Regions from separate parts of the Halobacillus sp. 12SKB genome, predicted to be linked through region 1. Evidence: riboswitches for the same ligand, from Rfam matches in the RefSeq annotation. Region 1 holds a riboswitch; the other holds the start of a gene.
The links. A riboswitch is a leader RNA that binds a small molecule or an ion and turns the genes downstream of it on or off. The one in region 1 is predicted to bind lysine.

Region 1 (11,965 bases):
GTTCAAACCATTATGAACACAGCCAGAGTATTTAAAAAATTCCAGACCGTAAATTTAACAAACCGTGACTTTCCCCTCCCTCTTCAAGCAAATTACAGTTATAGAAGCACATGGGGGGATGCTCGAGGATTTGGAGGACGACGCATTCACGAAGGCACCGATATCTTTGCTAATTACGGTGTGCCCGTTAAGTCTACAACGTATGGAGTTGTAGAGATGAAAGGGTGGAATAAGTTCGGTGGTTGGAGGATTGGGATTCGGGATATTTATAACATTTACCACTATTACGCTCACCTGCACAGTTTTTCAGAAGAAATTAAAGTGGGTGACATCGTACAACCTGGGGATGTGATTGGTTCGGTAGGAGCTTCTGGATATGGACCTCCTGGAACCTCCGGCAAGTTCCCTCCCCACCTTCATTATGGCATGTATCAAGATAATGGAAAAAATGAATGGTCCTTTGACCCTTACCCATTCCTGCGAAAATGGGAAAGGATGACAAAAAATTAAAAGCGCCGCACTTTACTGTGCGACGCTTTTCTTATTATTTGGATTTTTTAACGGCATTCGTAATACTGGCAGCCAGGCCACCCCATATAACGACTATTCCGATAATCATCATTGTTACTGCACCAGCTGACATATTAGCTTACCTCCTTCTTGATTTCTTCAACAGCCTTAGAATCCCAGCGTTTCAATGTCATCAGGAAGCCGGATACAATGGCAAACGCTGCTACAAACCAACCTCCGAATAAAATGAAACCATCTGTATATCCTGCATAGTTCCCTGTTTCTGTATCGAATTGTTGAAGAAGGTTCGTCTTGAATAGATCAAACATCATAAACCCAAGTACGATTGGCGTGATCACACCAAGGCAAATCTTCCACCATCCTCCAAGATGGATATCAGAAATACCGTTAGCATGAGCCTGAAAGTCATTAAGATTGCGTAAGAACCACGCTATGACGAGAACTTCTACAAGTCCGACAAATGCTACTCCGAACTGGTTAATGAAGTAATCAGCTGCATCCAGGAGATAAAGTCCACCTTGTGTTGCGAAAAGCAGGGAAATGACGGCAGCTAATCCTCCGCCTAATCCTACAGCAGCTTTCCTTGATATTCCAAATTTTTCACTCAAGGCAGCTACATAAGTTTCTGAAATTGAAATCAATGAAGACAATCCGGCTAGTACCAAGGATGCAAAGAATAAGAAACCAAATAAGCCATTCAATGCAGGAAACTCATTAATGATTTGTGGGAACACGACAAACGCAAGTCCCACGCCACCACTGACGACTTCGTTAACTGGAACACCACTTTGAGAAGCCATGAATCCTAAAGCTCCGAAAACACCAATACCAGCAAGTAATTCGAAGCTTGAGTTACCAAAGCCAGCAATGAAAGCATTGTTCGTTAAGTCCGATTTCTTCGGTAGGTAACTGGAGTACGTAATCATAATCGCAAAGGCGATGGATAAACTGAAGAAAATTTGTCCATAAGCTGCTACCCAAACGGAACTATCTGTAATAGCACTAAAATCTGGAGCAAAGAATGTCTGAAGACCTTCTGCCGCCCCCGGAAGAGTAATCGCTCGGATGACAATAATCATGAAAAGGACAATCAATGTCGGGATAAAGATTTTATTTGCTGCTTCAATACCCTTTTTGACTCCTTTGAATAGTACACCAAGTGTAATTAACCAAACAATAAGAAGTGGAATAAGAACACCAGGTACAAGGCTTCCTGTCTGACCAGGATCTACGGATAATTGCAAATAATCACTAAACAAAAAGCCTTCTGTGTCATCGCCCCAAGAAAGATTGAATGCGAAGATACTGTATGAAATTGCCCAGGCAATAATGACAGCATAATATGTCGAAATAACAAAGGATACAAGTACTGCCCACCAGCCAAGCCATTCTGTTTTACGATTCATTCGGAAGAATGAAAGTGGTGCTGACCCTCTAAATTTGTGACCGATGGTAAATTCCATGACAAGTAGCGGTATCCCTGCTGTTAATAGAGCAAATAAATAAGGAATAAAAAATGCGCCACCACCATTTTCATAAGCTACTGCCGGGAAACGCCATATGTTACCCAAACCAATAGCTGAGCCGACGGCTGCCAGTATGAAACCGGCTCGTGTTCCCCATTGTGCACGATTTTCCATGCGAAAGACCTCCCTGAGTTAAACATCTAAGAAAAGATGTTTTTAAATTTTTATTTTTCTGATTATTCTGCTTTAAATTATAACTAGCAATGCATAGCTTGTCAAAATAATTTTAAAAATTCTAAAAATTGGAAGGTGAGATAAAAGACATGAACAAAAAGAACTACCATAATATGGATTTATATTTTCAATATTTAACCATTTGATCTATATGGAAGGATATTGTAAGACTCAAATTGAGAATTTAGTGGAGTGTGTGGCAGGGTGACCCACATCATTTTACCAATATTCTTTCGCGGAACAAGTTACGTAACTGTGCATTTTAAAAAAGGAAGTTCAAAATTTTTTGAGGGAGAATGGAAACAAAAAAGAGTATGGACGTTGAACGTTCCATACTCTTCGGGAAAACTAATCGTTCTTATTTTACTCCGTTGGTTGACTATGATTAAACTTGTGAATAATAAACGCTGCAACTGTGACAATAATCAATGTCAGCAACAGTGGCAGCCAAACTCCACCTGACAGGCCTAGGATGACATAACCGATCGAAGCAGCTCCTGCTGCGATAAGAGCATAAGGAAGCTGTGTGAGAACGTGATCAATATGGTTCGATCCTGCCCCAGTCGAGGAAAGAATCGTAGTGTCTGATATCGGTGAACAATGGTCACCAAACACAGAGCCGGCAAGTACGGCTGACAGTGCCGGAAGAATCAGTGTAGGATCAGATACTGCTGCGATTTCCCCTGCAATTGGAAGCATTATTCCAAATGTTCCCCAAGAAGTACCTGTAGATAATGCCATGAAGCCTGACAGCAGGAAAATAATCAAAGGCAGATAGGCAAGATTGATATCTGCTTGAGTAAATTGCTGGGCTAAATATTCACCGGTTTGGAGCTGGCCGATAATATCACCGATCATCCAGGCAAAAACCAAGATGTAGATCGCTGGTAACATAGCTTTCATCCCTTGAAGAAAGACAAGAGAAATTCCTGATTTAGGTTTGGGCTGACCGATATACAACATAAGCGCAATAACTACAGAAACGACTCCGCCTGTGAACAACGAGATATTGACATTTGTGTTGGCAAAGATGGAGAGAAGATCAACATTACCTTCCGTGTTACGCATTCCCGTGATAATCATTGTTAACACAGTTCCGACAACGAGCGCTACAATAGGCCAAATCAAATGAGAGATCTTGCCGTGATTATGCTCTTTAAACTCATCATTTAAATCACCAGGAACATCTCCCTTTTCAGGGTTGTTCAATTCACCTGTTTCAATAGCACGTTTTTCATGAACTTTCATCGGACCAAGGTCCAATCTTAAATAAATCGTCAGGAATACGAGTAATAATGCTGCAAATACATATAAATTTGCTGGAATCATAAGCACGAATGCTTCAAACGCTTGGTACTGTGTGATTTCATTAGCAGCAAGGATACTTCCTATTGTTCCAATAATATAAGCTCCCCAGCTGGAAATCGGTGAAATAACAGTAATCGGAGCCGATGTGGAATCGATGTAATACGCCAATTTCGCCCGTGATACTTTGTATCGATCGGTTACAGGTCGCGCCACTTGTCCAACGGCTAGTGCATTGAAGTAATCATCAATAAAAATAATGATTCCAAGAAGAGCTGGTACAAGTGTGGCTCCTTTTCTCGTGCGAATACGTTCGACAGCCCAGCGACCAAAGGCCCGACTTCCTCCTGATGCTGTCATGAAGGCAGTGGTAATTCCTAGTAGAAATAGAAATGATAACAAATAAATGTTGCCCATATTCAGTGTGCCTTCACTAACAAAGATGCTTGCGAAAATCGACCAAATTAACGTCAATCCTCCGCCAATATCCATTTGAGTGAGCAGGAATGCTCCTACGATGATCCCGATCCCTAAGGACAGGATGACTTTCCTTGTCAGCAGAACAAGGATTAACATTAATACTGCTGGAATTAAAGAATAGATGGTTCCTTCCATGATTTTTCCCCTCCGTAAATCTTGATGTAACGGGAATGGAAGGCTACTGCGGATGAAAAAATGAGGAATAAAAAAAGACAATGATAGAAAATAACCTACCATTGCCTTTGTAAGTGGCAATTTGATTATCCTCCATTTCGATCAGTAGCGCCCCATGCACCCAAAAGCATGCATGACAGTGTATCTCTTGTTCAGATATACACCAGCGTCTTATAGCTTGACGAACTACAAAACACTTCGGCAAACATCCCCTTCCATCAATCATCGTCGCTTGTCTCGCTCCAATTGATTACTGATGGTGTTTGCACCTCTACCTCACCGATCTGATAAGGTCACGCATATTCAATTCTCAGTAAGTTTAACAATTCCAAGCATTTATTGCAAGGGGTCCATTGGATAGGAAAATGATGGATCCCCTTCTCCACCCATGCCACCATAGAAATTAGGTACTTTCCCAAGAATTGTGGCTTGATCAATTGGAATGTTATTCGTTACGACAGTCGTTTCTGTAGAAAATGGAATAACAATCCGCACGTTCACTTCAAAATGAATGGTCAATTCAAAAAGAGCTGCATTAATCCCATACTCCGTCATCTTGATATCCACTTCCGATTGAACATCTCCAATCACTCTTAGTTGAACAGGAACTTTTGGCCCAAGATTCGCTAGTAAACTGTTGTTCGTCGCTACCCCGATAGGAAGTTCAATTAAGGTTGCCGGCTGTTCTCCTAGTTCTTCCTGTGTGCGATCGGGATCAATATTCGGCTCTAAAGACGTATCCTCCATAGGAAGCTCTCCAAGCTCCATTCTTTTGAGAAAGTTTTGAACACGTATGGTCGTATCGCGAAGTGCCCGGTTAACTACGACAGAGTTCCAACCCATATAAACGATGTTTCCTTGGTTATCCTTCTCCATATTCACAAGATCATTAAATTGTAAATCTTCTGCGATCGTTTTGCTGACGGCTTCATTTATGGCATCCCTAGCCAGCTGTTGAGCTTTTGTTTCAGCAATTTCAACAAGCGCTGGAGTTACCCCTCGGTTAATGAACCAAAGACTTAACGCTGTGAAAAGGGCGAAAAACAGCAGACTAAGCACAATCCTTTTTCCGATCGTGGAACCAGTAGTCGCACTCTTTTTTGGCATAGAACAACCCTCCTCATCTATCTATATGAAAGAAGAGAAGGGTTTAAGCATTAACTTACTGATGTCAGATGACAATTGGAAATCATAATATTCAATTCCTTGGACAAGTCAATGTCTCTTCCTCTCGTCCCAACTTTGTTTATTTCCCTTACTATGGGACGATTGCACACAGTTGGGTTCTGTTTATCTACAATCGCTTCACGCAGCAATGGCAAGGATTTTTCCATATAGATAAATTCACCACTCTTAATACGGATACCCTAATCCATCCAGCCTCTCATAATTAACTCCTATCGACCCGTTATGTAAGAGAGCTACCTGCAAAGGTAGCTCTCAGTGTTATGATTTAAGTGCTTCAGATAATAAATCACGCAATAGTTCCGGCATAAAATATTTCTTTGACTTAGCATAGGCAATTTCAGGAAAGAATCGGCCAAACGTAAATGTGTCAGCTGTAGCAAACTGATAGGTTCGATAATAATCAATCGGTTCACCATCAAACGTGACACGCTTTACATGTTCACCTCCATCATCATCTATCCCCAATTCTATGTCAATACCAGCAAAAACCATCTTTCCGATTACTTCGCCCCTGAATCCAAAACCTTTCAGCCTTATTTCCGTAAGTTCTTTCGTATGAGCCGCTCGTATCACTTCCAGCAACTCATCCCCTTTCAACTCCACAAGGCAGGGATTCATGGGGTGTGGACAAATGCGATGAATATCTTCATAAGTGATCTCTCCAGCGGATAAATGGTCAAGAAGCACACCTGCATTCAACATCGCTATATCCGCCGATGTCCATAAGCGTAATTGTTCAGTTAAGCGGTTCATAAGCGGGGTGTCTTGGAACCAAGCAATATGCAGAGGTTCCTTGAGATAAGACACGGGAGTACCTAGTTCGTGAACAGCCTTAGAACGTATCTCCTTGACTTTCTTAGTTACTTCATCATCTTTTTTCAGTTGTTCCGTTGGTATAGCATAGGCTTCTTTCTTTTCCAAATGACGGGTGTCGATGTTCCATTCAACAACAACTTCACCAAGATGCGTCCCATGTTTACCTGCCGCTGTTAATAAAGCACCATCAATATATTCACCATTCTTGAAGAGGTGGTGGGTGTGTCCCCCAATGATAATATCAATGTCTGAATAACGCCTCGCAATTTCTTCATCTTCATTTATACCAAGGTGTGATAATAAGATAATGATATCGGTTTGATTCCTCAACTCATCGATTACACCATCCAGAATGTCCAAGGGAGGAACCACATCCCATCCCAACTGCTGGTAAAACGCTTGAAATGGTGCAGTAAAGCCTAATACACCGATTTTCGTCCCATATTTGGATTCAAGAATGTGATAAGGCTTTAACCAAGCAGGTGAAGAGGAACTCTTACAATCCAAGTTGGCACAAACGACTCGAAAAGTCGCATGATCGTATAAGGAATGAAGATCTTCACTTGCTAAAGTGATGCCTTCATTATTACCGATTGTTACCACATCATATCCAGCATCATTCAATAGTTCAACATTGCCTTTTCCCATCAACCCTTCCGCAATCGGATGGAAACGATCCACATGGTCTCCATTATCAAAAAGCCAGTACTCTTCGCCTTTTTTCTCATGCTTCTTTTTCTGTTCATTAAAATAACCGACGATTTGTGGCCAATTTTCAAAGTGACTGTGCAGATCGCTTGTATAATAAAAGTATAATTTTTCCTTCATCATCAGTCTCCTCACCCTAAACCTTGCCATATTAAACGTATGCCAATTAATACGAGCAGCACTCTGAGGAATCTTTCCACTACCTGTCCATCAAGTCGTCGATTGACCCATGCGCCAAGTGTTCCCCCCAAATAAGCTCCCGGAATAAACCAAAGTGTATGACTCCAATCCACATGCCCTAAAAGAATATGTGTCGCAGAGCTTGTTATACTTGCAAAAAAAATCATGAACATAGAGGTCGCTGTCGCAATATGAGGAGGGATGTTCAATAATAAAATCATTGCCGGCACCATTAAAGATCCTCCACCTATGCCTAATAGACCAGATAACATCCCTACGCCAAACGATAAGAGAAACCCAACCCAAAAAGGCATCCGGTATTTATACACTTTCCCGTCCACTGTTTTTTCTCTAGACATACCTGTTTTAAATAACAATTGGCCTGCTTGTCTTCTCGGAATGAAAAACAATAAAGAAACCGCAATCATAACAATTCCAAAGAAAAGTGAGAAACCATCCGTTTCAAAAAATTGATTCAGCCAGGAGCCGAAAATGCCTCCCGGAATGCTTCCACATAAAAAAACCAGCCCAATTCCCGTATCCACACGGTGGTGCTTCATATATGAGATGGCCGAAGACATCCCCGTAAAAATCATCACGACTAAAGAAATTCCCACAATCGCCTGGGGAGTTACCCAATTGAAGGAAGCATAATGATCACCTAAAAACAGGAGAACAGGAACTAAAATAACTCCTCCTCCAAGGCCTGCCACACTTCCGACCAGGGCGGTAATTAAACCGATCACAAACATAATCAAATACATATCGAATCTTCCTTAACTCTTAATAGATAATATTATAGTATCATGTTTTGTATTCATAAAACATCTTGCCTCCACTGGAGAATCAAACCTCCCCATTAATTATAGATAAACTCACTTTTCTTGAAGACTCAGTTTCGAGACTTTTTTTAGTGGAGGGGGCTGCGGGGAATAGCTCGCTATCCGCGGGAGCGCGGTGAGCCTCCTCGGACTGCGTCCTGTGGGGTCTCACCCTGCACTTTTTTCCTCTACGATATCCGGTTCCGGCGCCTAGCGGCTAGTGAGACTTCCCTCGCTTCTGTACGATAAGTCAACATCGAATCACTCCGTTCTTCGTGTTTCCTTTATCTCCGCCAGCTCAGTCCAGTCCATACGCCGCTGATCAAGGCGCCTGCACACTTAAGTTAGGAGTCTCGCCATTCCCCTCCGCCCACTTTTCGTAAGACATTCTCGAAACTACCTTCCAGTAATAAGAGCTTTTGTAGTTAAGAATCCTATACCGATGCAGATTAAGCAGGATTTCACAACACAACTAGGCAGGTTACTATAAGAGGGATTTCGAGAACCTCATTTGGTAAAGGGGCGGAGGGAAACGGTGAGACTCCTGTGGGAAGTGCGTGGTAGATGAGACCCCGCAGAGCGTTAGCTCGAGGAGGCTCATCACTCGCCCACGGAAAGCGAACCTTTTCCTAGAGCCCCTAAATCCACACAAACATCTCGAAATCAAGTCTTCCACAATCCTGCTATATACTTTAATAACTACTATCATAATAAAATTACCAGCCCACGATGAAAAAGCCGTGCAGATGATATCTGCACGGCTTTTTTCTAATATTAACCGATAGAACCTTCCATCTCGAATTTGATTAGGCGGTTCATTTCTACGGCATACTCCATTGGTAGTTCTTTTGTGAATGGCTCGATAAAGCCCATAACGATCATTTCTGTCGCTTCTTCTTCAGAAATACCGCGGCTCATCAAGTAGAACAACTGCTCTTCTGACACTTTAGAAACTTTCGCTTCATGCTCAAGAGAGATGTTTTCGTTCATGATTTCATTGTAAGGAATCGTATCGGATGTGGACTCATTGTCCATGATGAGCGTATCACACTCAACGTTGGAACGAGCACCTTCAGCTTTACGACCAAATTGAACGATTCCGCGATACGTTACTTTACCACCATGTTTAGAGATGGATTTAGACACGATCGTAGAAGATGTATTCGGTGCCAAGTGGTGCATTTTAGCGCCGGCATCCTGGTGCTGCCCTTTACCAGCTAGAGCGATGGACAGCGTCATACCACGCGCTCCTTCACCTTTAAGAAGCACAGCAGGATACTTCATTGTCAATTTAGAACCAAGGTTTCCGTCGACCCATTCCATCGTAGCGTTTGACTCAGCAACCGCACGTTTCGTAACAAGGTTATAGACGTTGTTCGCCCAGTTTTGGATCGTTGTATAACGGCAATAAGCGTTATCTTTAACGAAAATTTCTACAACGGCACTGTGCAGAGAGCTAGAAGAATACGTTGGTGCTGTACAGCCTTCCACGTAGTGGACAGAAGATCCTTCGTCCGCAATGATCAACGTACGCTCGAATTGCCCCATGTTCTCAGAGTTAATACGGAAGTACGCTTGCAGAGGCGTTTCTACTTTCGTATCTTTCGGTACATAAATGAACGAACCTCCGGACCAAACCGCAGAGTTCAATGCTGCGAATTTGTTGTCAGACGGTGGAATGACTTTCCCGAAGTACTCTTTGAAAAGGTCTTCATTCTCTTTAAGGGCAGAGTCTGTATCCTTAAAAATAACACCTAGATCTTCAAGATCTTTTTCCATATTGTGATAGACGACCTCGGATTCATACTGAGCGGATACACCTGCAAGGTATTTCTGCTCCGCTTCAGGAATTCCCAGACGGTCGAATGTGTTTTTAATTTCTTCAGGGACTTCATCCCATGAACGCTCTGAACGTTCAGATGGCTTCACGTAATAAGTGATGTCATCGAAATTAAGCTCAGAAAGATCGCCGCCCCACTGAGGCATCGGCATTTTATAGAACTGCTCCAAAGACTTCAATCGGAAGTCGAGCATCCATTTCGGTTCTTCTTTATAGTTGGAGATTTGTTCAACGACTTCTTTCGTCAAACCTTTTTGCGTACGGAAAATCGAAACATCTTTTTCGTGGAAACCGTATTGATACTCTCCCACTTCTGGCGCTTTTTTGGCCATGTTATATACCTCCTTTTGGTATAGAAAAGCTTAGTCTTCCTTCTCTACATCTACACCCTTTTCCATTGCTTTCCAAGCAAGCGTCGCACATTTAATACGAGCAGGGAACTTGGAAACTCCCTGCAGAGCCTCGATATCTCCAAGGTCTATATCGCCTTCGTCAATATCTTTCCCCTGCATCAGATCAGAAAAGAGCTCAGACATTTTCAGTGCTTCGTCAACTGGCTTTCCTTTGATTGCCTGTGTCATCATGGAGGCTGAGGATAGACTGATGGAACAGCCCTCACCATCGAACTTAGCATCCTTTACCATACCATCGTCAACCAGCAGTTGCAGCTGTATGCGATCCCCGCATGTAGGGTTGTTCATATCTACAGTCATAGGGTTACCTTCGATGGAACCACGGTTGCGCGGATTTTTATAATGATCCATGATGACTTGACGATAAAGTGTATCCAGGTTATTAAAAGACATCGCCAAAATACTCCTTTGTTGTTTTTAATCCTGCAACAAGTCGATCAATATCTTCTTCAGTATTATACAAGTAAAAACTTGCCCTTGCCGTCGCTGAAACTTCCAACCAACGCATCAATGGCTGCGCGCAATGATGTCCTGCACGTACTGCAATTCCCTCAGCGTCCAAGACCGTCGCAAGATCGTGAGGGTGGACATCTGAAAGATTGAAAGTGACAAGTCCCGCCCGATGCTCTGGACCATAGATGGTCATGCCATCGACTTTATTCATTTCCTGCATGGCGTAAGAAGCAAGCTTCTCTTCATGGTCTTTAATTTCATCCAAACCGATATCAGTAAGGAAATCAATGGCTGCACCGAGACCGACAGCTCCCGCTATGATGGGTGTACCGCCTTCAAACTTCCACGGAAGCTCTTTCCAAGTCGAATCATAGAGGTTAACGAAATCAATCATTTCTCCACCAAACTCGACAGGTTCCATTTTTTCAAGAAGCGCTTTTTTGCCATATAGAACTCCAATTCCAGTTGGACCGCACATCTTATGACCTGAAAACGCATAAAAATCAGCATCCAAGTCTTGAACATCAATCTTCATGTGAGGAGCACTTTGAGCTCCATCAACAAGCATCACAGCTCCTTGGTTATGAGCTATTTGCGCTATCTCTTTCACCGGATTGATCGTTCCAAGAACATTCGATACATGCATAACGGCAACAATTTTCGTTTTAGATGTTACTGTCTTCTGAACATCTTCTAAATGAATCGTGCCATCAGGCTGCAACGGGATATACTTCAAAGTAGCACCCGTATCCTTAACAATCTGCTGCCATGGAATAATATTGCTGTGGTGTTCCATAGGGGTGATGACAACCTCATCACCTTCACTCAAGTTCGCGCGGCCATAGCTTGCTGCTACGGTATTGATAGCGGTTGTTGTCCCACGTGTAAAGATAACCTCCTGGGTACTGGACGCATTAATGAAGCGTCTCACTTTCTCCCGTGCCCCTTCGTACTCGTCTGTCGCTTTTGTACCAAGCGTGTGTACACCTCGATGGACATTGGAGTTGTAACCACGATAGTATTCATCAAGCTTTTCAATCACCTTTATCGGCTTCTGAGAAGTCGCTGATGAATCCAAATACACGAGCGGATGTCCATTAACTTCTTGATGCAGAATTGGAAATTCGTCGCGTACCGCTTTTACATCCATTAATATACTTTCCTTTCAATCACTTGCTTCAACTGTCGTTTCACAGCATCTACAGGTAATTGGTTTACTACTGGAGCTAGGAAACCATGGATAATTAAACGCTCGGCTTCAAACTTGGAAATTCCTCGACTCATCAAGTAATACAGTTGAATCGGATCTACACGTCCAACAGAAGCTGCGTGTCCTGCAGTTACGTCGTCTTCATC
Region 2 (11,965 bases), 900 kb from region 1:
CGGCGACGAATATTGTGAAACACAGTGAAGCAACCACCTGCCGTGTGACGATCGAACAATACCCGACTGAAATTCTCATCGGTGTTGAAGATGATGGGAAAGGCCTCCCCACCTCATTGGATCCCTTTCGCGGCAATGGATTACAAGGCATGCGTGAGCGCCTCGAATTTGTGAACGGCAAGCTTGAAATTGAATCAAACAATGGAACGACTCTACTATTTCACGTTCCGAATGTCATCAAAAACAAAGAAAAGGAGGAATAAGCATGATTCGGATCGTCATTGCCGAAGACCAGCGCATGCTCCTAGGTGCACTGGGTGCTCTTCTCGATTTAGAGGACGGCATGGAAGTTGTGGGCCAGGCTCAAAACGGTGAAGAAGCTTGTGAACTGGTAAGAAAATTAAAGCCGGATGTGTGCATTATGGATATTGAGATGCCTGTGAAGGATGGTCTGGATGCCGCTGAAGAATTGTACGAAGAGCCTTGCAAGGTGATCATTTTGACCACCTTCGCCCGCCCCGGATATTTCGACCGTGCCCGGCGCGCTGGTGTCAGTGGTTATTTGTTGAAAGACAGTCCGAGTGAAGAACTCGCCACTGCCATTCGGAAAATCACCAACGGGCAGCGCATCTTTGACCCAGAACTTGTTGACCTGGCATTCACCCAGCAAAACCCTTTAACAGAACGTGAGCGCGAGGTCATCCAACTGATGGCTGATGGAAAAAACACCAAAGACATTTCCCAAGAACTGTTCATCACTCCAGGGACCGTTCGAAACTACATTTCTGTCATTTTAGAAAAATTAGAAGTCAGCAACCGCATTGAAGCCATATCCAGATTTAAAGAAAAAGGCTGGTACAAAAAATCCCGCTAACCCTCCTCAGCACGAACTAGAATGAGGTACGTGGGGAACCACTCTTTTTCCAGACGTCGCGTTCTTCAGAACCCATTCCCACTCAGGACATTTAAAACTCTTCACCAAGTTTTTCAATCCTAAAGGCACGCGAAAAACCTCGCCCATTTCATGAGCGAGGTTTCTGTATTTACAGCTTAAAGCGGCGCACTTGTTCATTTAATTGTTCAGCAAGGTTATTTAAGTCTTCAGCTGTTCTGGAGACTTCCTCCATCGAACTGTTCGACTGTTGGGCAGAGGCTGCCACCTGTTCAACACCTGCAGCAGACTCTTCTGTGATCGAAGCAATTTCTTCAATGGAGTGATTCATCTGCATGCTGTTTTCTGCAATTTCCTTTAAGTGCGTAGAGATGCTCTGGATTTTGGCGACCATTTCTGAAACGGAACCATTGATTCCATCAAACATTTCGCCCATTTCTTTCATCTGCATGGAGCCTTGATCCACTTCTTGATTCCCAGCTTCAAGAGAACTGACAACATTGCCGGTTTCTTTTTGAATACCTTCCACTATTTCGGTAATATCACCGACGGAATTTGTGACTTGTTCGGCGAGCTTCCTTACTTCATCTGCAACGACAGCGAAACCTTTGCCATGCTCCCCAACACGTGCAGCTTCAATAGCGGCATTCAAAGATAACAAGTTGGTCTGTCCAGCAATGTCTTCAATGACTCCCACAAGCTTGGAAATTTCTTTGGATTGGACATCCAACCCTTTTACTTTATTGGTAGATTCCTTCACGATTTGGTCGATGGCATGCATTTGTGCAACCGCTCGCTGCATCGATTCCCGACCTTGATCCGTCATAGAAAGGACTTCTTTCGATGTTTCTGATACAGACTCACCATTTGTGTTCGCTCCCTGAATTTTTTCAACAAATGTTCGCATGTGATCAGAAAGATGGGTAGCTCCATTCGCTTGTGATTCTGCCCCTGAAGACAACTCCTGCATCGTCGACGCGATTTGTTCACTGCCCTCCCTCACTTCATAAGCTGAATGAGTCAATGCTTCGCTTTGACCGGAGACTCGATCAGAAGTGAAAGAAACTGACTGGATCACTTCATTTAAAGAACGCTGCATGTCGTTTATTGCATCGGCTAGCTGCCCGATTTCATCTTTCGATTTCACATGAACTGGTTCTTGGCTGATATCCCCCTCTGAAATCTGTTTCATCCGCTCGACTACCTTCTTGACCGGATTGGTTATGCGGTTTGCAATGACAAGCGCAAAAACAATACCAATAATGATAGAAGAAATAGAAATGATACTGCCGATAATCATCATTGTATTTCCAGCTTGCAGGATGTTTTGGCCTTCTTCCTCCATCATTTGTTCACGCTGCAACGCCATGTTCTCAAATCCCTCCATGACTCCCTGGCCAAGAGGCGTCACTTTTTCTACCATTGCTTGAAGAGCTGTTTCCTCGTTACCCCTGTCAAAACGGTTGAAGACTTCGTTTTGAACCATTTGGCTCCATTGATTGCTTTGCTCCACGAGACGTTCTGCTTCTTCGGTATTGGACATGCTCAAAAGCTCTTCTTGAATCTCCACACTTTCTCGTGTATATTCGTTAAACTGTTCGCGATAACTTTCCTCTTCAAAAAGTACATAGGCTCTCGTCAGCGCAATTCGCTGAGATAAGTTCAAGGCTAGTTTTTCATCAGCAATAAGCAATGGAAGCTGATGGTCCACCATATCCTCTGTGCGATCGTTCGTATATTTTGTGGCAAAAAAATTGAAGCTGCTTAATATGATCGTCAACATGATAACCACCGAAAAAGACACCAAAATCCTTTTTTTAAGACTTTTCATGAGAATGCTCCTCTTCCGTATTTTTCCTTTCTTTTTTTTATCGGAAGTAGCAAGCGTTCCCTAAAGCCCTATTACGCAGGTCCCGTTTTTTTTCACTTATTCAATCTCTCTCAGTTCTTTAAACCTAAAGAAAATAAACACAGAATACAAAGTTACTAAAATGGCACCGACCGCCATAATGTGATGGATGGATACGCCGAAAGCTAAAACTCCGGATGTTAAGGCATAACTGACGGGAATCAGTCCCATCGAAGCCAGAGAGATGAGTCCCATCACCCGCCCGAGCATCTTCTCTTCTATCAAGCTCTGAATGGCGGCAATGAATGGAATATTAGAACCTGATAAGGCGAACCCGAGATCCCGAGACAAAGAATACTCATCCAAAGTTCTGTTGTGAAGCTGAGTCCTGTAAACGCCATCCCTGCAATCACCAGTGCCAGAATACCAATTTGCCCTCGATTCTTTTTCACGTTCAATACACCCACCACGATTGAACCAAGCAGCATCCCCACAGCCAAACCTGCTTCAAGAAAACTAAAATCCATGGCCGTCCCTTCTAAAATGGTCTTCACAAATAACGGAAGCCCCATCGTCAAAGGTCCGACTAAGAAGAGATTCATAAAAATCGTCGTCAACACGACAAGCGAAATGACACGGGAGTTTTTCACATAAAGCAGACCTTCCTTAAAATCATCCCAAAACTTTTTTTGTGCGTCTGCCTCTTCTTTCACTTTTGGTACACGCATACAGAAAATCAAACCACTCGCCACAACGAGCATAATTGCAGTTGTTGCAAACACGATTTCATAGTTTCCAAACGCAATGATGACCCCGGCAAGCATAGGAGCGAGAATGAACGATGTCTGGTTGGTCATCTGGATAATCGAATTGCCTCTCGTCAGATTATCTTTATGAATAATCGAAGGAATGACGGCACTTTCCGCCGCCCAGAAAAAGGCATCCAGAATACCGAAGAAAAAGGCGAACGTCACAAATGTCCATAACGTAATCCCACCAAACATAAACCAAACGACAAGACCGATAAGGAGCAGTCCACGGATAAAATCAGACAAAAACATGATTTTCGTTTTATCAAAGCGGTCAGCAACCGTTCCACTGATAATCATAAAAAGTACCCTCGGGATACTGACGGCGATATAAAGAATCCCAAGAGAAGCCTCTAAACCTAGGACATTAACGACGTACCAGCTTTGTGAGAAAAGGAAAAAGGAAATGCCAAAGCTTGATAAGAGTGCCGCTCCCCAAAGCAGCAAAAAGTTTCGATTCCTGAATATGGATGGAATCTCTTTCGGTTCTGTTTCTGACTGTTGCAACGCTATTTCATTGACTGCCATTCGAATCACACCTTCGTTTGTTTTTGGTTGATTCTATTGTATAAAAGGTTGATGCTATCCACGATGTTCCCGGGAACGAATCTTCATCCGCCTCAGGTCTGATTTCTACAACTCTTCCAAAAATGCTCCCTATTCTGGAAGACTCAGTTTCGAGACTTTGGTTGAGTGGGTGGGGCTGCGGGGAATAGCTCGCTTTCCGCGGGAGCGCGGTGAGCCTCCTCCGACTTCGTCCTGTGTGGTCTCACCCTGCACTTTTTTCCTCTTCAATATCCGGTTCCGGAGCCTAGCGGCTAGTGAGACTTCCCTCGCTTCTGTACGATAAGTCAACATCGAATCACTCTGTTCTTCGTGTTTCCTTTATCTCCGCCAGCTCAGTCCATACGCCGCTAATCAAGGCGCCTGCACACTTAAGATAGGAGCCTCGCCATTCTCCTACGCCCACTTGCCGGAAGAGATTCCCGAAACTATCTTCCAGTAATAAGAGCTTTTATGGTTAAGAATCCTATATCGCCGCAGATTAAGCAGGATTTCACAACACAACTAGGCAGGTTACTATAAGAGGGATTTCGAGAACCTCATATGGTCAAGGGGCGGAGGGAAACGGTGAGACTCCTGTGGGAAGTGCGTGGTAGATGAGACCCCGCAGAGCGTTAGCTCGAGGAGGCTCATCACTCGCCCACGGAAAGCGAACCTTTTCCCGGAGCCCCTAAACCCCACAAAAGTCTTGAAATCAAGTCTTCCACAATCCTTGCAGATTGCTTAAGATATGAATCTCAGAGATTTTGTCGAATTGTTTGTTCCCTTGTCTTACCACTTGTAAGTTTGATACTTTTTTGATAATCTTTAACTAACTAAATATTTTCTTATTTCAAATGATTTTGAAGTAAGGATAGAGGTGCAATGACATGAGTACACTTGTCGGAGGAGAATGAGCTCCTGAGATGAAAGTGGAAAGGGGAAATTGCCGAAGCGAAAGGGATCTCATATCCCTGATGCTGGTTCTGCTGCTGAACAAGTACAGGACTGTCATATAGGAAACTATATGGAGGGCTATCTTACGCAGGAACGGTTAAAAGTTTCTACGGCAGCAGCGACGCCCTCGTTGTTGCCGTTTTTATTTTGACTGCCATAGCCCTCACAACCTCGAACGTATTCAAAATTCTAAACAAAGGTGTGTGAGGTTATGAATTTCGGCCAAGTATTAACAGCGATGGTGACCCCTTTTGACAGTGAAGAAAACATTGATTTTGATGCAACACGAGCGCTAGTCAACCACTTGATTGAGAACGGTTCGGATGGCCTTGTCATTGCAGGCACGACCGGTGAATCACCGACATTGACCACAGAAGAGAAAGTAGAGCTCTTCCGGTTCGTTGTCGAAGAAGTGGACGGAAGAGTTCCTGTTATCGCAGGTACCGGATCCAACAACACGAGAGCGTCTATCCGGCTGACAGAAAAAGCGGAGGAAGTCGGCGTCGACGCCGTCATGCTCGTGACCCCTTATTACAATAAACCAACTCAAGAAGGCCTTTACCAGCACTTCTCTACGATTGCCAAATCTACATCGCTTCCCGTGATGCTTTACAACATCCCAGGCAGAAGCGTCATCAATATGGAGCCAGCGACAGTCATTCGCTTATCTCAAATCAAAAATATCGTTTCCATCAAGGAAGCAAGCGGCGATCTTGATGCGGCGACGGAAATCATTCGTGAAACGTCCGATGATTTTTCTGTGTATAGTGGTGAGGACTCCAATACGCTGCCATTCGTATCGATCGGAGGTACAGGAATCGTCTCCGTATCCTCCCATGTGATCGGAAATGAAATGCAGCAGATGATCCAGAGTTTCCGGGAAGGCGATTTTGCTTATGCTGCCCGCCTTCACCAAAAGCTTGTTCCTGTTATGCATGCCATCTTCTCTGCACCAAGCCCATCCCCCGTGAAAGCGGCTCTGAATGCTAAAGGTGTGGAGGTCGGCGGAGTCAGACTTCCCCTTCTGCCGCTTTCAGAGGAAGAAGAAAAGCAGGTGCTTGGCGAACTTGAAAAAGTACAACCGAAAGAAGCGGTCAAAGCTTCATAAGAAAAACCGCCCGGCATGGGCGGTTTTTCATTTTTTATGAACAATCTCATCGATGATCCCGTATTCCTTCGCTTCTTCCGCACTCATAAAATAATCCCGATCGGTATCTTCTGCCACCTTTTCTACAGGCTGTCCGGTCCGTTCGGCGATGATTTCATTGATGTGCTGCCTCAGTTTGATGATTCGTTTCGCTGAAATCTCTATGTCAGCCGCCTGGCCGCGAGCTCCTCCAAGCGGCTGGTGAATCATGATTTCACTATTCGGTAACGCATACCGCTTCCCTTTTGTCCCTGCCAACAAAAGCATGGCTCCAAAAGAAGCGGCCATTCCCGTACAGATCGTTCTAACTTCAGGCTGGATATACTGCATCGTATCCAGAATGGAAAACCCCGCCGTCGTCGACCCTCCTGGACTGTTGATATATAAGGAGATGTCTTTTTCCGGGTCATCCGCTGCCAGGTATAAAAGTTGGGCAACGATGCTGTTGGCCATATGGTCATTGATTTCTTCACTTACCATAACGATCCGGTCTTTCAAAAGCCTGGAGTAGATGTCATAGGACCTCTCCCCTCTGTTTGTCTGTTCAATGACATAAGGAATAGTATTGATCGGATTTTTCCTCCTTTTATGCTGCTAAGGAGAGATCGTTTAAAGGTGATCCCGAGAGCTGATTTCTGGAAGCCGGTTTGAGGAGGATAGGAATTTTTTCAATCAATACCGATGGATCCTGTATGGTTAGCGTTCTGATCAATGTTTGGTAAAGAAGATCGTCCTCTGAGCGGGTACGCATGATATGAAGCCTCTCCACTTCTGCACACCTGTGCAGATTGTCCCGCGAACGCTTCAATAACGCCTTGACTCCTGTTTCCTTCATGTGAAGCAGTTCTGCAACCTCTGCAATTTTATAATGAAAAGCTTCCTTCAAAATAAAGGCAAGCATCTGCTTCACCGTCAATTTTTCTAACAGAAGTTGAATTAATGTTTCATCCACCGTTTCTTCATTTTTTACAAAGTCATCAGCCGCTCTCTCCATCAAAGGGGCCTTTTTCTCCATGCGTTTTTGATCCATCCACACATGGTAGGCGATTTTTTTAAGAAGAGCCGGTCTGATCTCATCAGCATCATAGTGCTCAAACGCCCTTGCCACCGACTCCTGAGCAAGATCTTTTCCGTCCCAACCATCGCGCGTTAAGAAAAGGCAATACCGTAAAAGCTTATCATAGTCCTTTTCTATCCCCTTAAGACCAGTCCTGCCCTCGGAATTCCTTCTATTCAGTTCCACTTTTCACACTCCTTTCGACCTCTCACAGCTATAACGGAAAACTCCACGAAAAAGATATGGGTATTTCTATTTTTATTCTCTGCTGATTGTCTAAACCCCTTCGGTTTCAAAAAAGATTAAGGAGTATGATATTCGGTTAGAAGATAGAAAAAGGAGGGATACCATGTTCAAGCGACAGAAAAAGAAGAAAGACATCGCCCGGTTTCTTTTTCTTCTCGTCGTCATCATGCTAAGTCCTTTTCTCCACTCAACATTCAGTTGGTTTGTGAGCCTTGCGATTGTTTTCATTCTATACTTTGTCCTGATGTCCCTGATAAATTTCTTAAATCAAAAAACAAATGAGCATTAAAAAACCTCAGGCACGAATACGCCTGAGGCTTCCCATTTATACTTCGACTGTCCAACCATAGCGATCTTCTTTTCTTCCCCGTTGAATCCCCGTAATCGTATCATAAAGCTCTTGAGATAAGGCACCGATTTCATGGTCGTTGATGACCATCTTCTTGCCGAGCCAATTTAATTCACCAACAGGCGAAATGACGGCTGCGGTACCTGTTCCAAAGGCTTCCTCGAGCTTCCCGTCTTCATAAGCCTGGTACAATTCATCAATTGAAATCCGGCGCTCATTCACAGGAACCTCCCATTTACGTAGAAGCTCAAGGATGGATGTACGTGTAATCCCCTGCAGAATGCTTCCACTCAAGGCTGGAGTCACGATTTCCCCATCGATTTTGAAAAAGATATTCATGCTTCCGACTTCTTCGATGTAGCGTTTTTCTACGCCATCGAGCCAAAGGACATCGTTGTTTCCTTCTTCTACGGCTTTCGCTTGAGCCTGATATCCGGAAGAGTAGTTGCCGGCGGTTTTCGCCATTCCTGTTCCACCTTTGACAGCACGAGTAAATTTGTCTTCTACGTTTATCGTTACCGGTTTGATGCCGCCTGAAAAATAGGGACCGACTGGTGATAAGATGATCATCAGTTTATATGATTTCGACGGAGCCACCGCAAGGCTCGGTTCTGTCGCAATAATAAATGGTCGTATGTACAGGGACGTTCCTTCAAAAGAAGGCACCCAGTCTTTTTCGAGTTGGACCAATTCTTTCAAGTAACCGAGCACTTCTTGTTCATCGACCGGCGGTATGCTCAATCGGTCACTCGACAAGTTTAGTCGCTCGAAGTTTTTTTCAGGACGGAAAAGAAGCACGCGTCCATCATCCGCGCGGTAGGCTTTCAATCCTTCAAAAACGGTTTGTCCATAATGAAAAATCATCGCAGCCGGATCGAGCGTCAGCGGTTCATAAGGAACGATCCGCGGTTCGTGCCATCCTTTATCCTCTTCATAGTCCATCACAAACATATGATCCGTGAAGGTGCGTCCAAAAGGAATCTTTTCACTTTCTGGTTTGGCTTTTTTATGGGTTGCTTCGACGATGTTCAATGACATTTTCATGACTCCTTTTCTATGGTGGTCTTTGAATATTAGTATCCATTGTACGCTCATCCTCACCTTTTTTAAAGAGGATTTGACGGAATGGTCAAAATATTTTTACTACACCACCGCTTTTTCGTAATAAAATGCGTGAACACCTACACTTTTGCTATACTGAGAAAAGGTAAAATACGGAAAGGTGGTGTCCCTTTTGTTCAAACTGCTCTTAATTGAGGATGATCGCACGCTTTTTCAGGAGATGGAAGAACGTCTGTCGCAATGGTCATATGAAGTTCATGGCATCGATGACTTCAGCCGTGTGATGGATGTATTCACGGATGTCGATCCTCATCTCGTCATCATCGACATTCAGCTTCCGAAGTTTGATGGCTTTCACTGGTGTCGGATGATCCGGGAACATTCCAATGTCCCGATCATCTTCCTGTCCTCGAGGGACCACCCGACAGACATGGTCATGTCAATGAACCTCGGTGCCGACGACTTCGTACAAAAACCGTTCCACTTTGATGTGCTGATCGCGAAAATCCAGGCGATACTGCGCCGGGTTTATAATTACAATACGGAACAAAATGAATTGAAAACATGGCTTGGTGCAACCATAGACTACGAACGGAACCGGGTCTCGAATGATGATGGAACGGTTGATCTCACCAAAAATGAAATGCTCATCTTAAAGCAGCTGATTGAGAAAAAAAGTAAGATCGTCAGTCGCGATGAAATCATCCACCGTTTATGGGAGGACGAACGATTCGTCAGTGATAACACGCTCACGGTCAACGTCAACCGCCTGCGCAAAAAGCTTGCAGACCTCGGGCTTGGTGGTGCCATTGAGACGAAAGTCGGGCAAGGATATGTCGCGAGGGACGAGTCATGATCCGGAAATTCCTTGCCGAACGAACCAGCTGGATTCTTTTTGTCATTAGCCTTCAGCTGCTTGCCTTGTTCGTTGCGTTCGTTGACCAAACGGTGCCGCTTTCTTCCATGCTCTACTACATCCTGTTATCAGGGATTCTCTTCATCTTTTTCCTTATCATCCGCTACCGTAAAGAAACCCGATTTTATACGGAACTCGAAGAGCGGGACAACGACCTCGATTTGACGACATTCCCTGAAGCGGACAGTCCTTTAGAGTCGGTTATTGAGGCAAATGTGCGCGATCAGTTGGAACGGTTGAAGCAGGAAGCTTCCTATAACCAAAGTCTGCTTGAACAGGAAAAAGACGAGCTTTTATCATGGATCCACGAAGTGAAGACACCGATGACTGCGATGCGGTTGATCATTGATCGGATCGACGACTATAAGCTGAAGTCACAGCTGACCTTCGAGTGGATGCGCATCCATCTGCTTCTTGACCAACAGCTGCATCAGAAGCGGATCCCTTTTATCGAAAACGACCTTTATATAGAAGAAGTGGAGCTTGAACCGCTGTTATTCAATGAAATTAAATCGCTCCGGTCATGGTGTATGCAAAAAGGGATCGGCTTTGATATTGATCTGCACGTTGAAACAGTGCTGACAGATGCCAAATGGCTTGCATTCATATGCAGACAGCTGATGACGAATGCGATTAAGTACAGTGAGGAATCGGAAATTACAATCGCAAGTACGGAAGAAGCCGGCCTCGTTAAGCTTATGATCAAGGATGAGGGACGCGGGATCGATCCGAAGGACCTTCCACGCATTTTTGAAAAGGGGTTCACTTCAACTTCAGCACACCAGGATCAGGCGGCTACCGGCATGGGCCTCTACTTGACGGACCGGATTCGGAAAGCGTTGAAGATTGACATCGAAGTGCACTCTGAACTTGGACGAGGGTCGACGTTCATTCTCCTGTTCCCGGAACCGAATGAATTTACGAAGCTTAGGAGCATGTGACGAAACTGTCACATGCTTCCGTCATTTTGTTAGATGAATCGAAGGAAAAAGATTTCAAGTGGTTCTACAATAAATTCATAGAATGAAGGGGGTAATGAAATGAGTTTACTAGTTGCACGAAAGATTCATAAAAGTTACGGAAACAAATTTATGAAACAACATGTCCTGGAAGGGATCGACCTTTCCATCCAGCGCGGAGAGTTCGTCACAATCATGGGGGCATCAGGATCTGGAAAAACCACACTGCTCAATGTCTTATCCTCCATCGACCGCGTCAGTCACGGGACAATTTCCATTGACGGTCAGGAGATTACGGGGCAAAAAGACAAAAAGCTTGCAGAGTTCCGCAAGCATCACCTCGGTTTTATTTTTCAAGAATATAATCTGTTAGATACATTGACCGTGAAGGAGAACATCCTCCTCCCACTATCGATTGCCAAAGTATCCAAAAATGAGGCTCAGGCGAAATTCGAATCGGTAGCGAAGGAACTAGGTATTGATGACATCCAGCATAAATATCCAAATGAGATTTCCGGCGGTCAGAAACAACGGACCTCAGCTGCACGCGCCTTTATCCATGAACCGAGTATCATTTTCGCTGATGAACCGACGGGAGCTCTCGATTCGAAATCTGCATCCGACCTTTTAGATAAACTGAGTGATATGAACAGAAAGCGCGAGGCGACGATTGCGATGGTCACCCACGACCCTGTCGCCGCCAGCTACAGCAGCCGCGTCATTTTCATCCGTGATGGTCAGATCTACACTCAGCTCAACAAAGGCGACCAAACGAGACAGACGTTTTTGAAAGACATCATGAAGACCCAGGGTGTGCTTGGCGGTGTGCAGTATGAACATTAATCAACTGATCATCCGCAACTTGAAAAAGAACCTGAAAAACTACTATCTCTATGTATTTGCACTCATTTTTAGTGTCGCATTGTATTTTTCGTTCGTCACCTTGCAGTATGACCCCTCGATGAGTCAGGAAGGATCAATAAAAGGCGAAGCGGCAGTGAGGGTCGCATCCATTTTGCTGATAGGAATCGTGGCCATCTTTTTGCTCTATGCCAACGCCTTGTTCATCAAAAGAAGAAGCAAGGAAATCGGCTTGTTCCAACTCATCGGCATGACAAAGAATCGCATTGCCCGAATCCTGGGCATCGAAAACTTGATCATTTATTTCGGGTCCCTTGC

Region 2: another riboswitch for lysine. It lies ahead of dapA (4-hydroxy-tetrahydrodipicolinate synthase); the one in region 1 lies ahead of ACQ4XT_RS10050 (Na+/H+ antiporter NhaC family protein).

Annotation. Positions count from the first base shown of each region.
Region 1 is NZ_JBRFWR010000001.1:2,083,077-2,095,041, reverse strand. It holds gene ACQ4XT_RS10065 (M23 family metallopeptidase) at 1-510, shown strand, start outside; gene ACQ4XT_RS10060 (methionine/alanine import family NSS transporter small subunit) at 545-643, opposite strand; gene ACQ4XT_RS10055 (sodium-dependent transporter) at 645-2,171, opposite strand; gene ACQ4XT_RS10050 (Na+/H+ antiporter NhaC family protein) at 2,595-4,151, opposite strand; lysine riboswitch at 4,289-4,472, opposite strand; gene yunB (sporulation protein YunB) at 4,527-5,297, opposite strand; gene ACQ4XT_RS10040 (hypothetical protein) at 5,348-5,524, opposite strand; gene ACQ4XT_RS10035 (bifunctional metallophosphatase/5'-nucleotidase) at 5,637-7,022, opposite strand; gene ACQ4XT_RS10030 (sulfite exporter TauE/SafE family protein) at 7,034-7,846, opposite strand; gene sufB (Fe-S cluster assembly protein SufB) at 8,678-10,075, opposite strand; gene sufU (Fe-S cluster assembly sulfur transfer protein SufU) at 10,106-10,549, opposite strand; gene ACQ4XT_RS10015 (cysteine desulfurase) at 10,539-11,759, opposite strand; gene sufD (Fe-S cluster assembly protein SufD) at 11,759-11,965, opposite strand, start outside.
Region 2 is NZ_JBRFWR010000001.1:1,183,440-1,195,404, reverse strand. It holds gene ACQ4XT_RS06005 (sensor histidine kinase) at 1-263, shown strand, start outside; gene ACQ4XT_RS06000 (response regulator) at 266-874, shown strand; gene ACQ4XT_RS05995 (methyl-accepting chemotaxis protein) at 1,044-2,675, opposite strand; gene ACQ4XT_RS05990 (hypothetical protein) at 2,820-2,996, opposite strand; gene ACQ4XT_RS05985 (MFS transporter) at 3,023-4,078, opposite strand; lysine riboswitch at 4,961-5,139, shown strand; gene dapA (4-hydroxy-tetrahydrodipicolinate synthase) at 5,262-6,158, shown strand; gene clpP (ATP-dependent Clp endopeptidase proteolytic subunit ClpP) at 6,186-6,767, opposite strand; gene ACQ4XT_RS05970 (sigma factor-like helix-turn-helix DNA-binding protein) at 6,784-7,440, opposite strand; gene ACQ4XT_RS05965 (hypothetical protein) at 7,604-7,789, shown strand; gene ACQ4XT_RS05960 (branched-chain amino acid aminotransferase) at 7,826-8,893, opposite strand; gene ACQ4XT_RS05955 (response regulator transcription factor) at 9,084-9,767, shown strand; gene ACQ4XT_RS05950 (sensor histidine kinase) at 9,764-10,768, shown strand; gene ACQ4XT_RS05945 (ABC transporter ATP-binding protein) at 10,868-11,629, shown strand; gene ACQ4XT_RS05940 (ABC transporter permease) at 11,619-11,965, shown strand, end outside.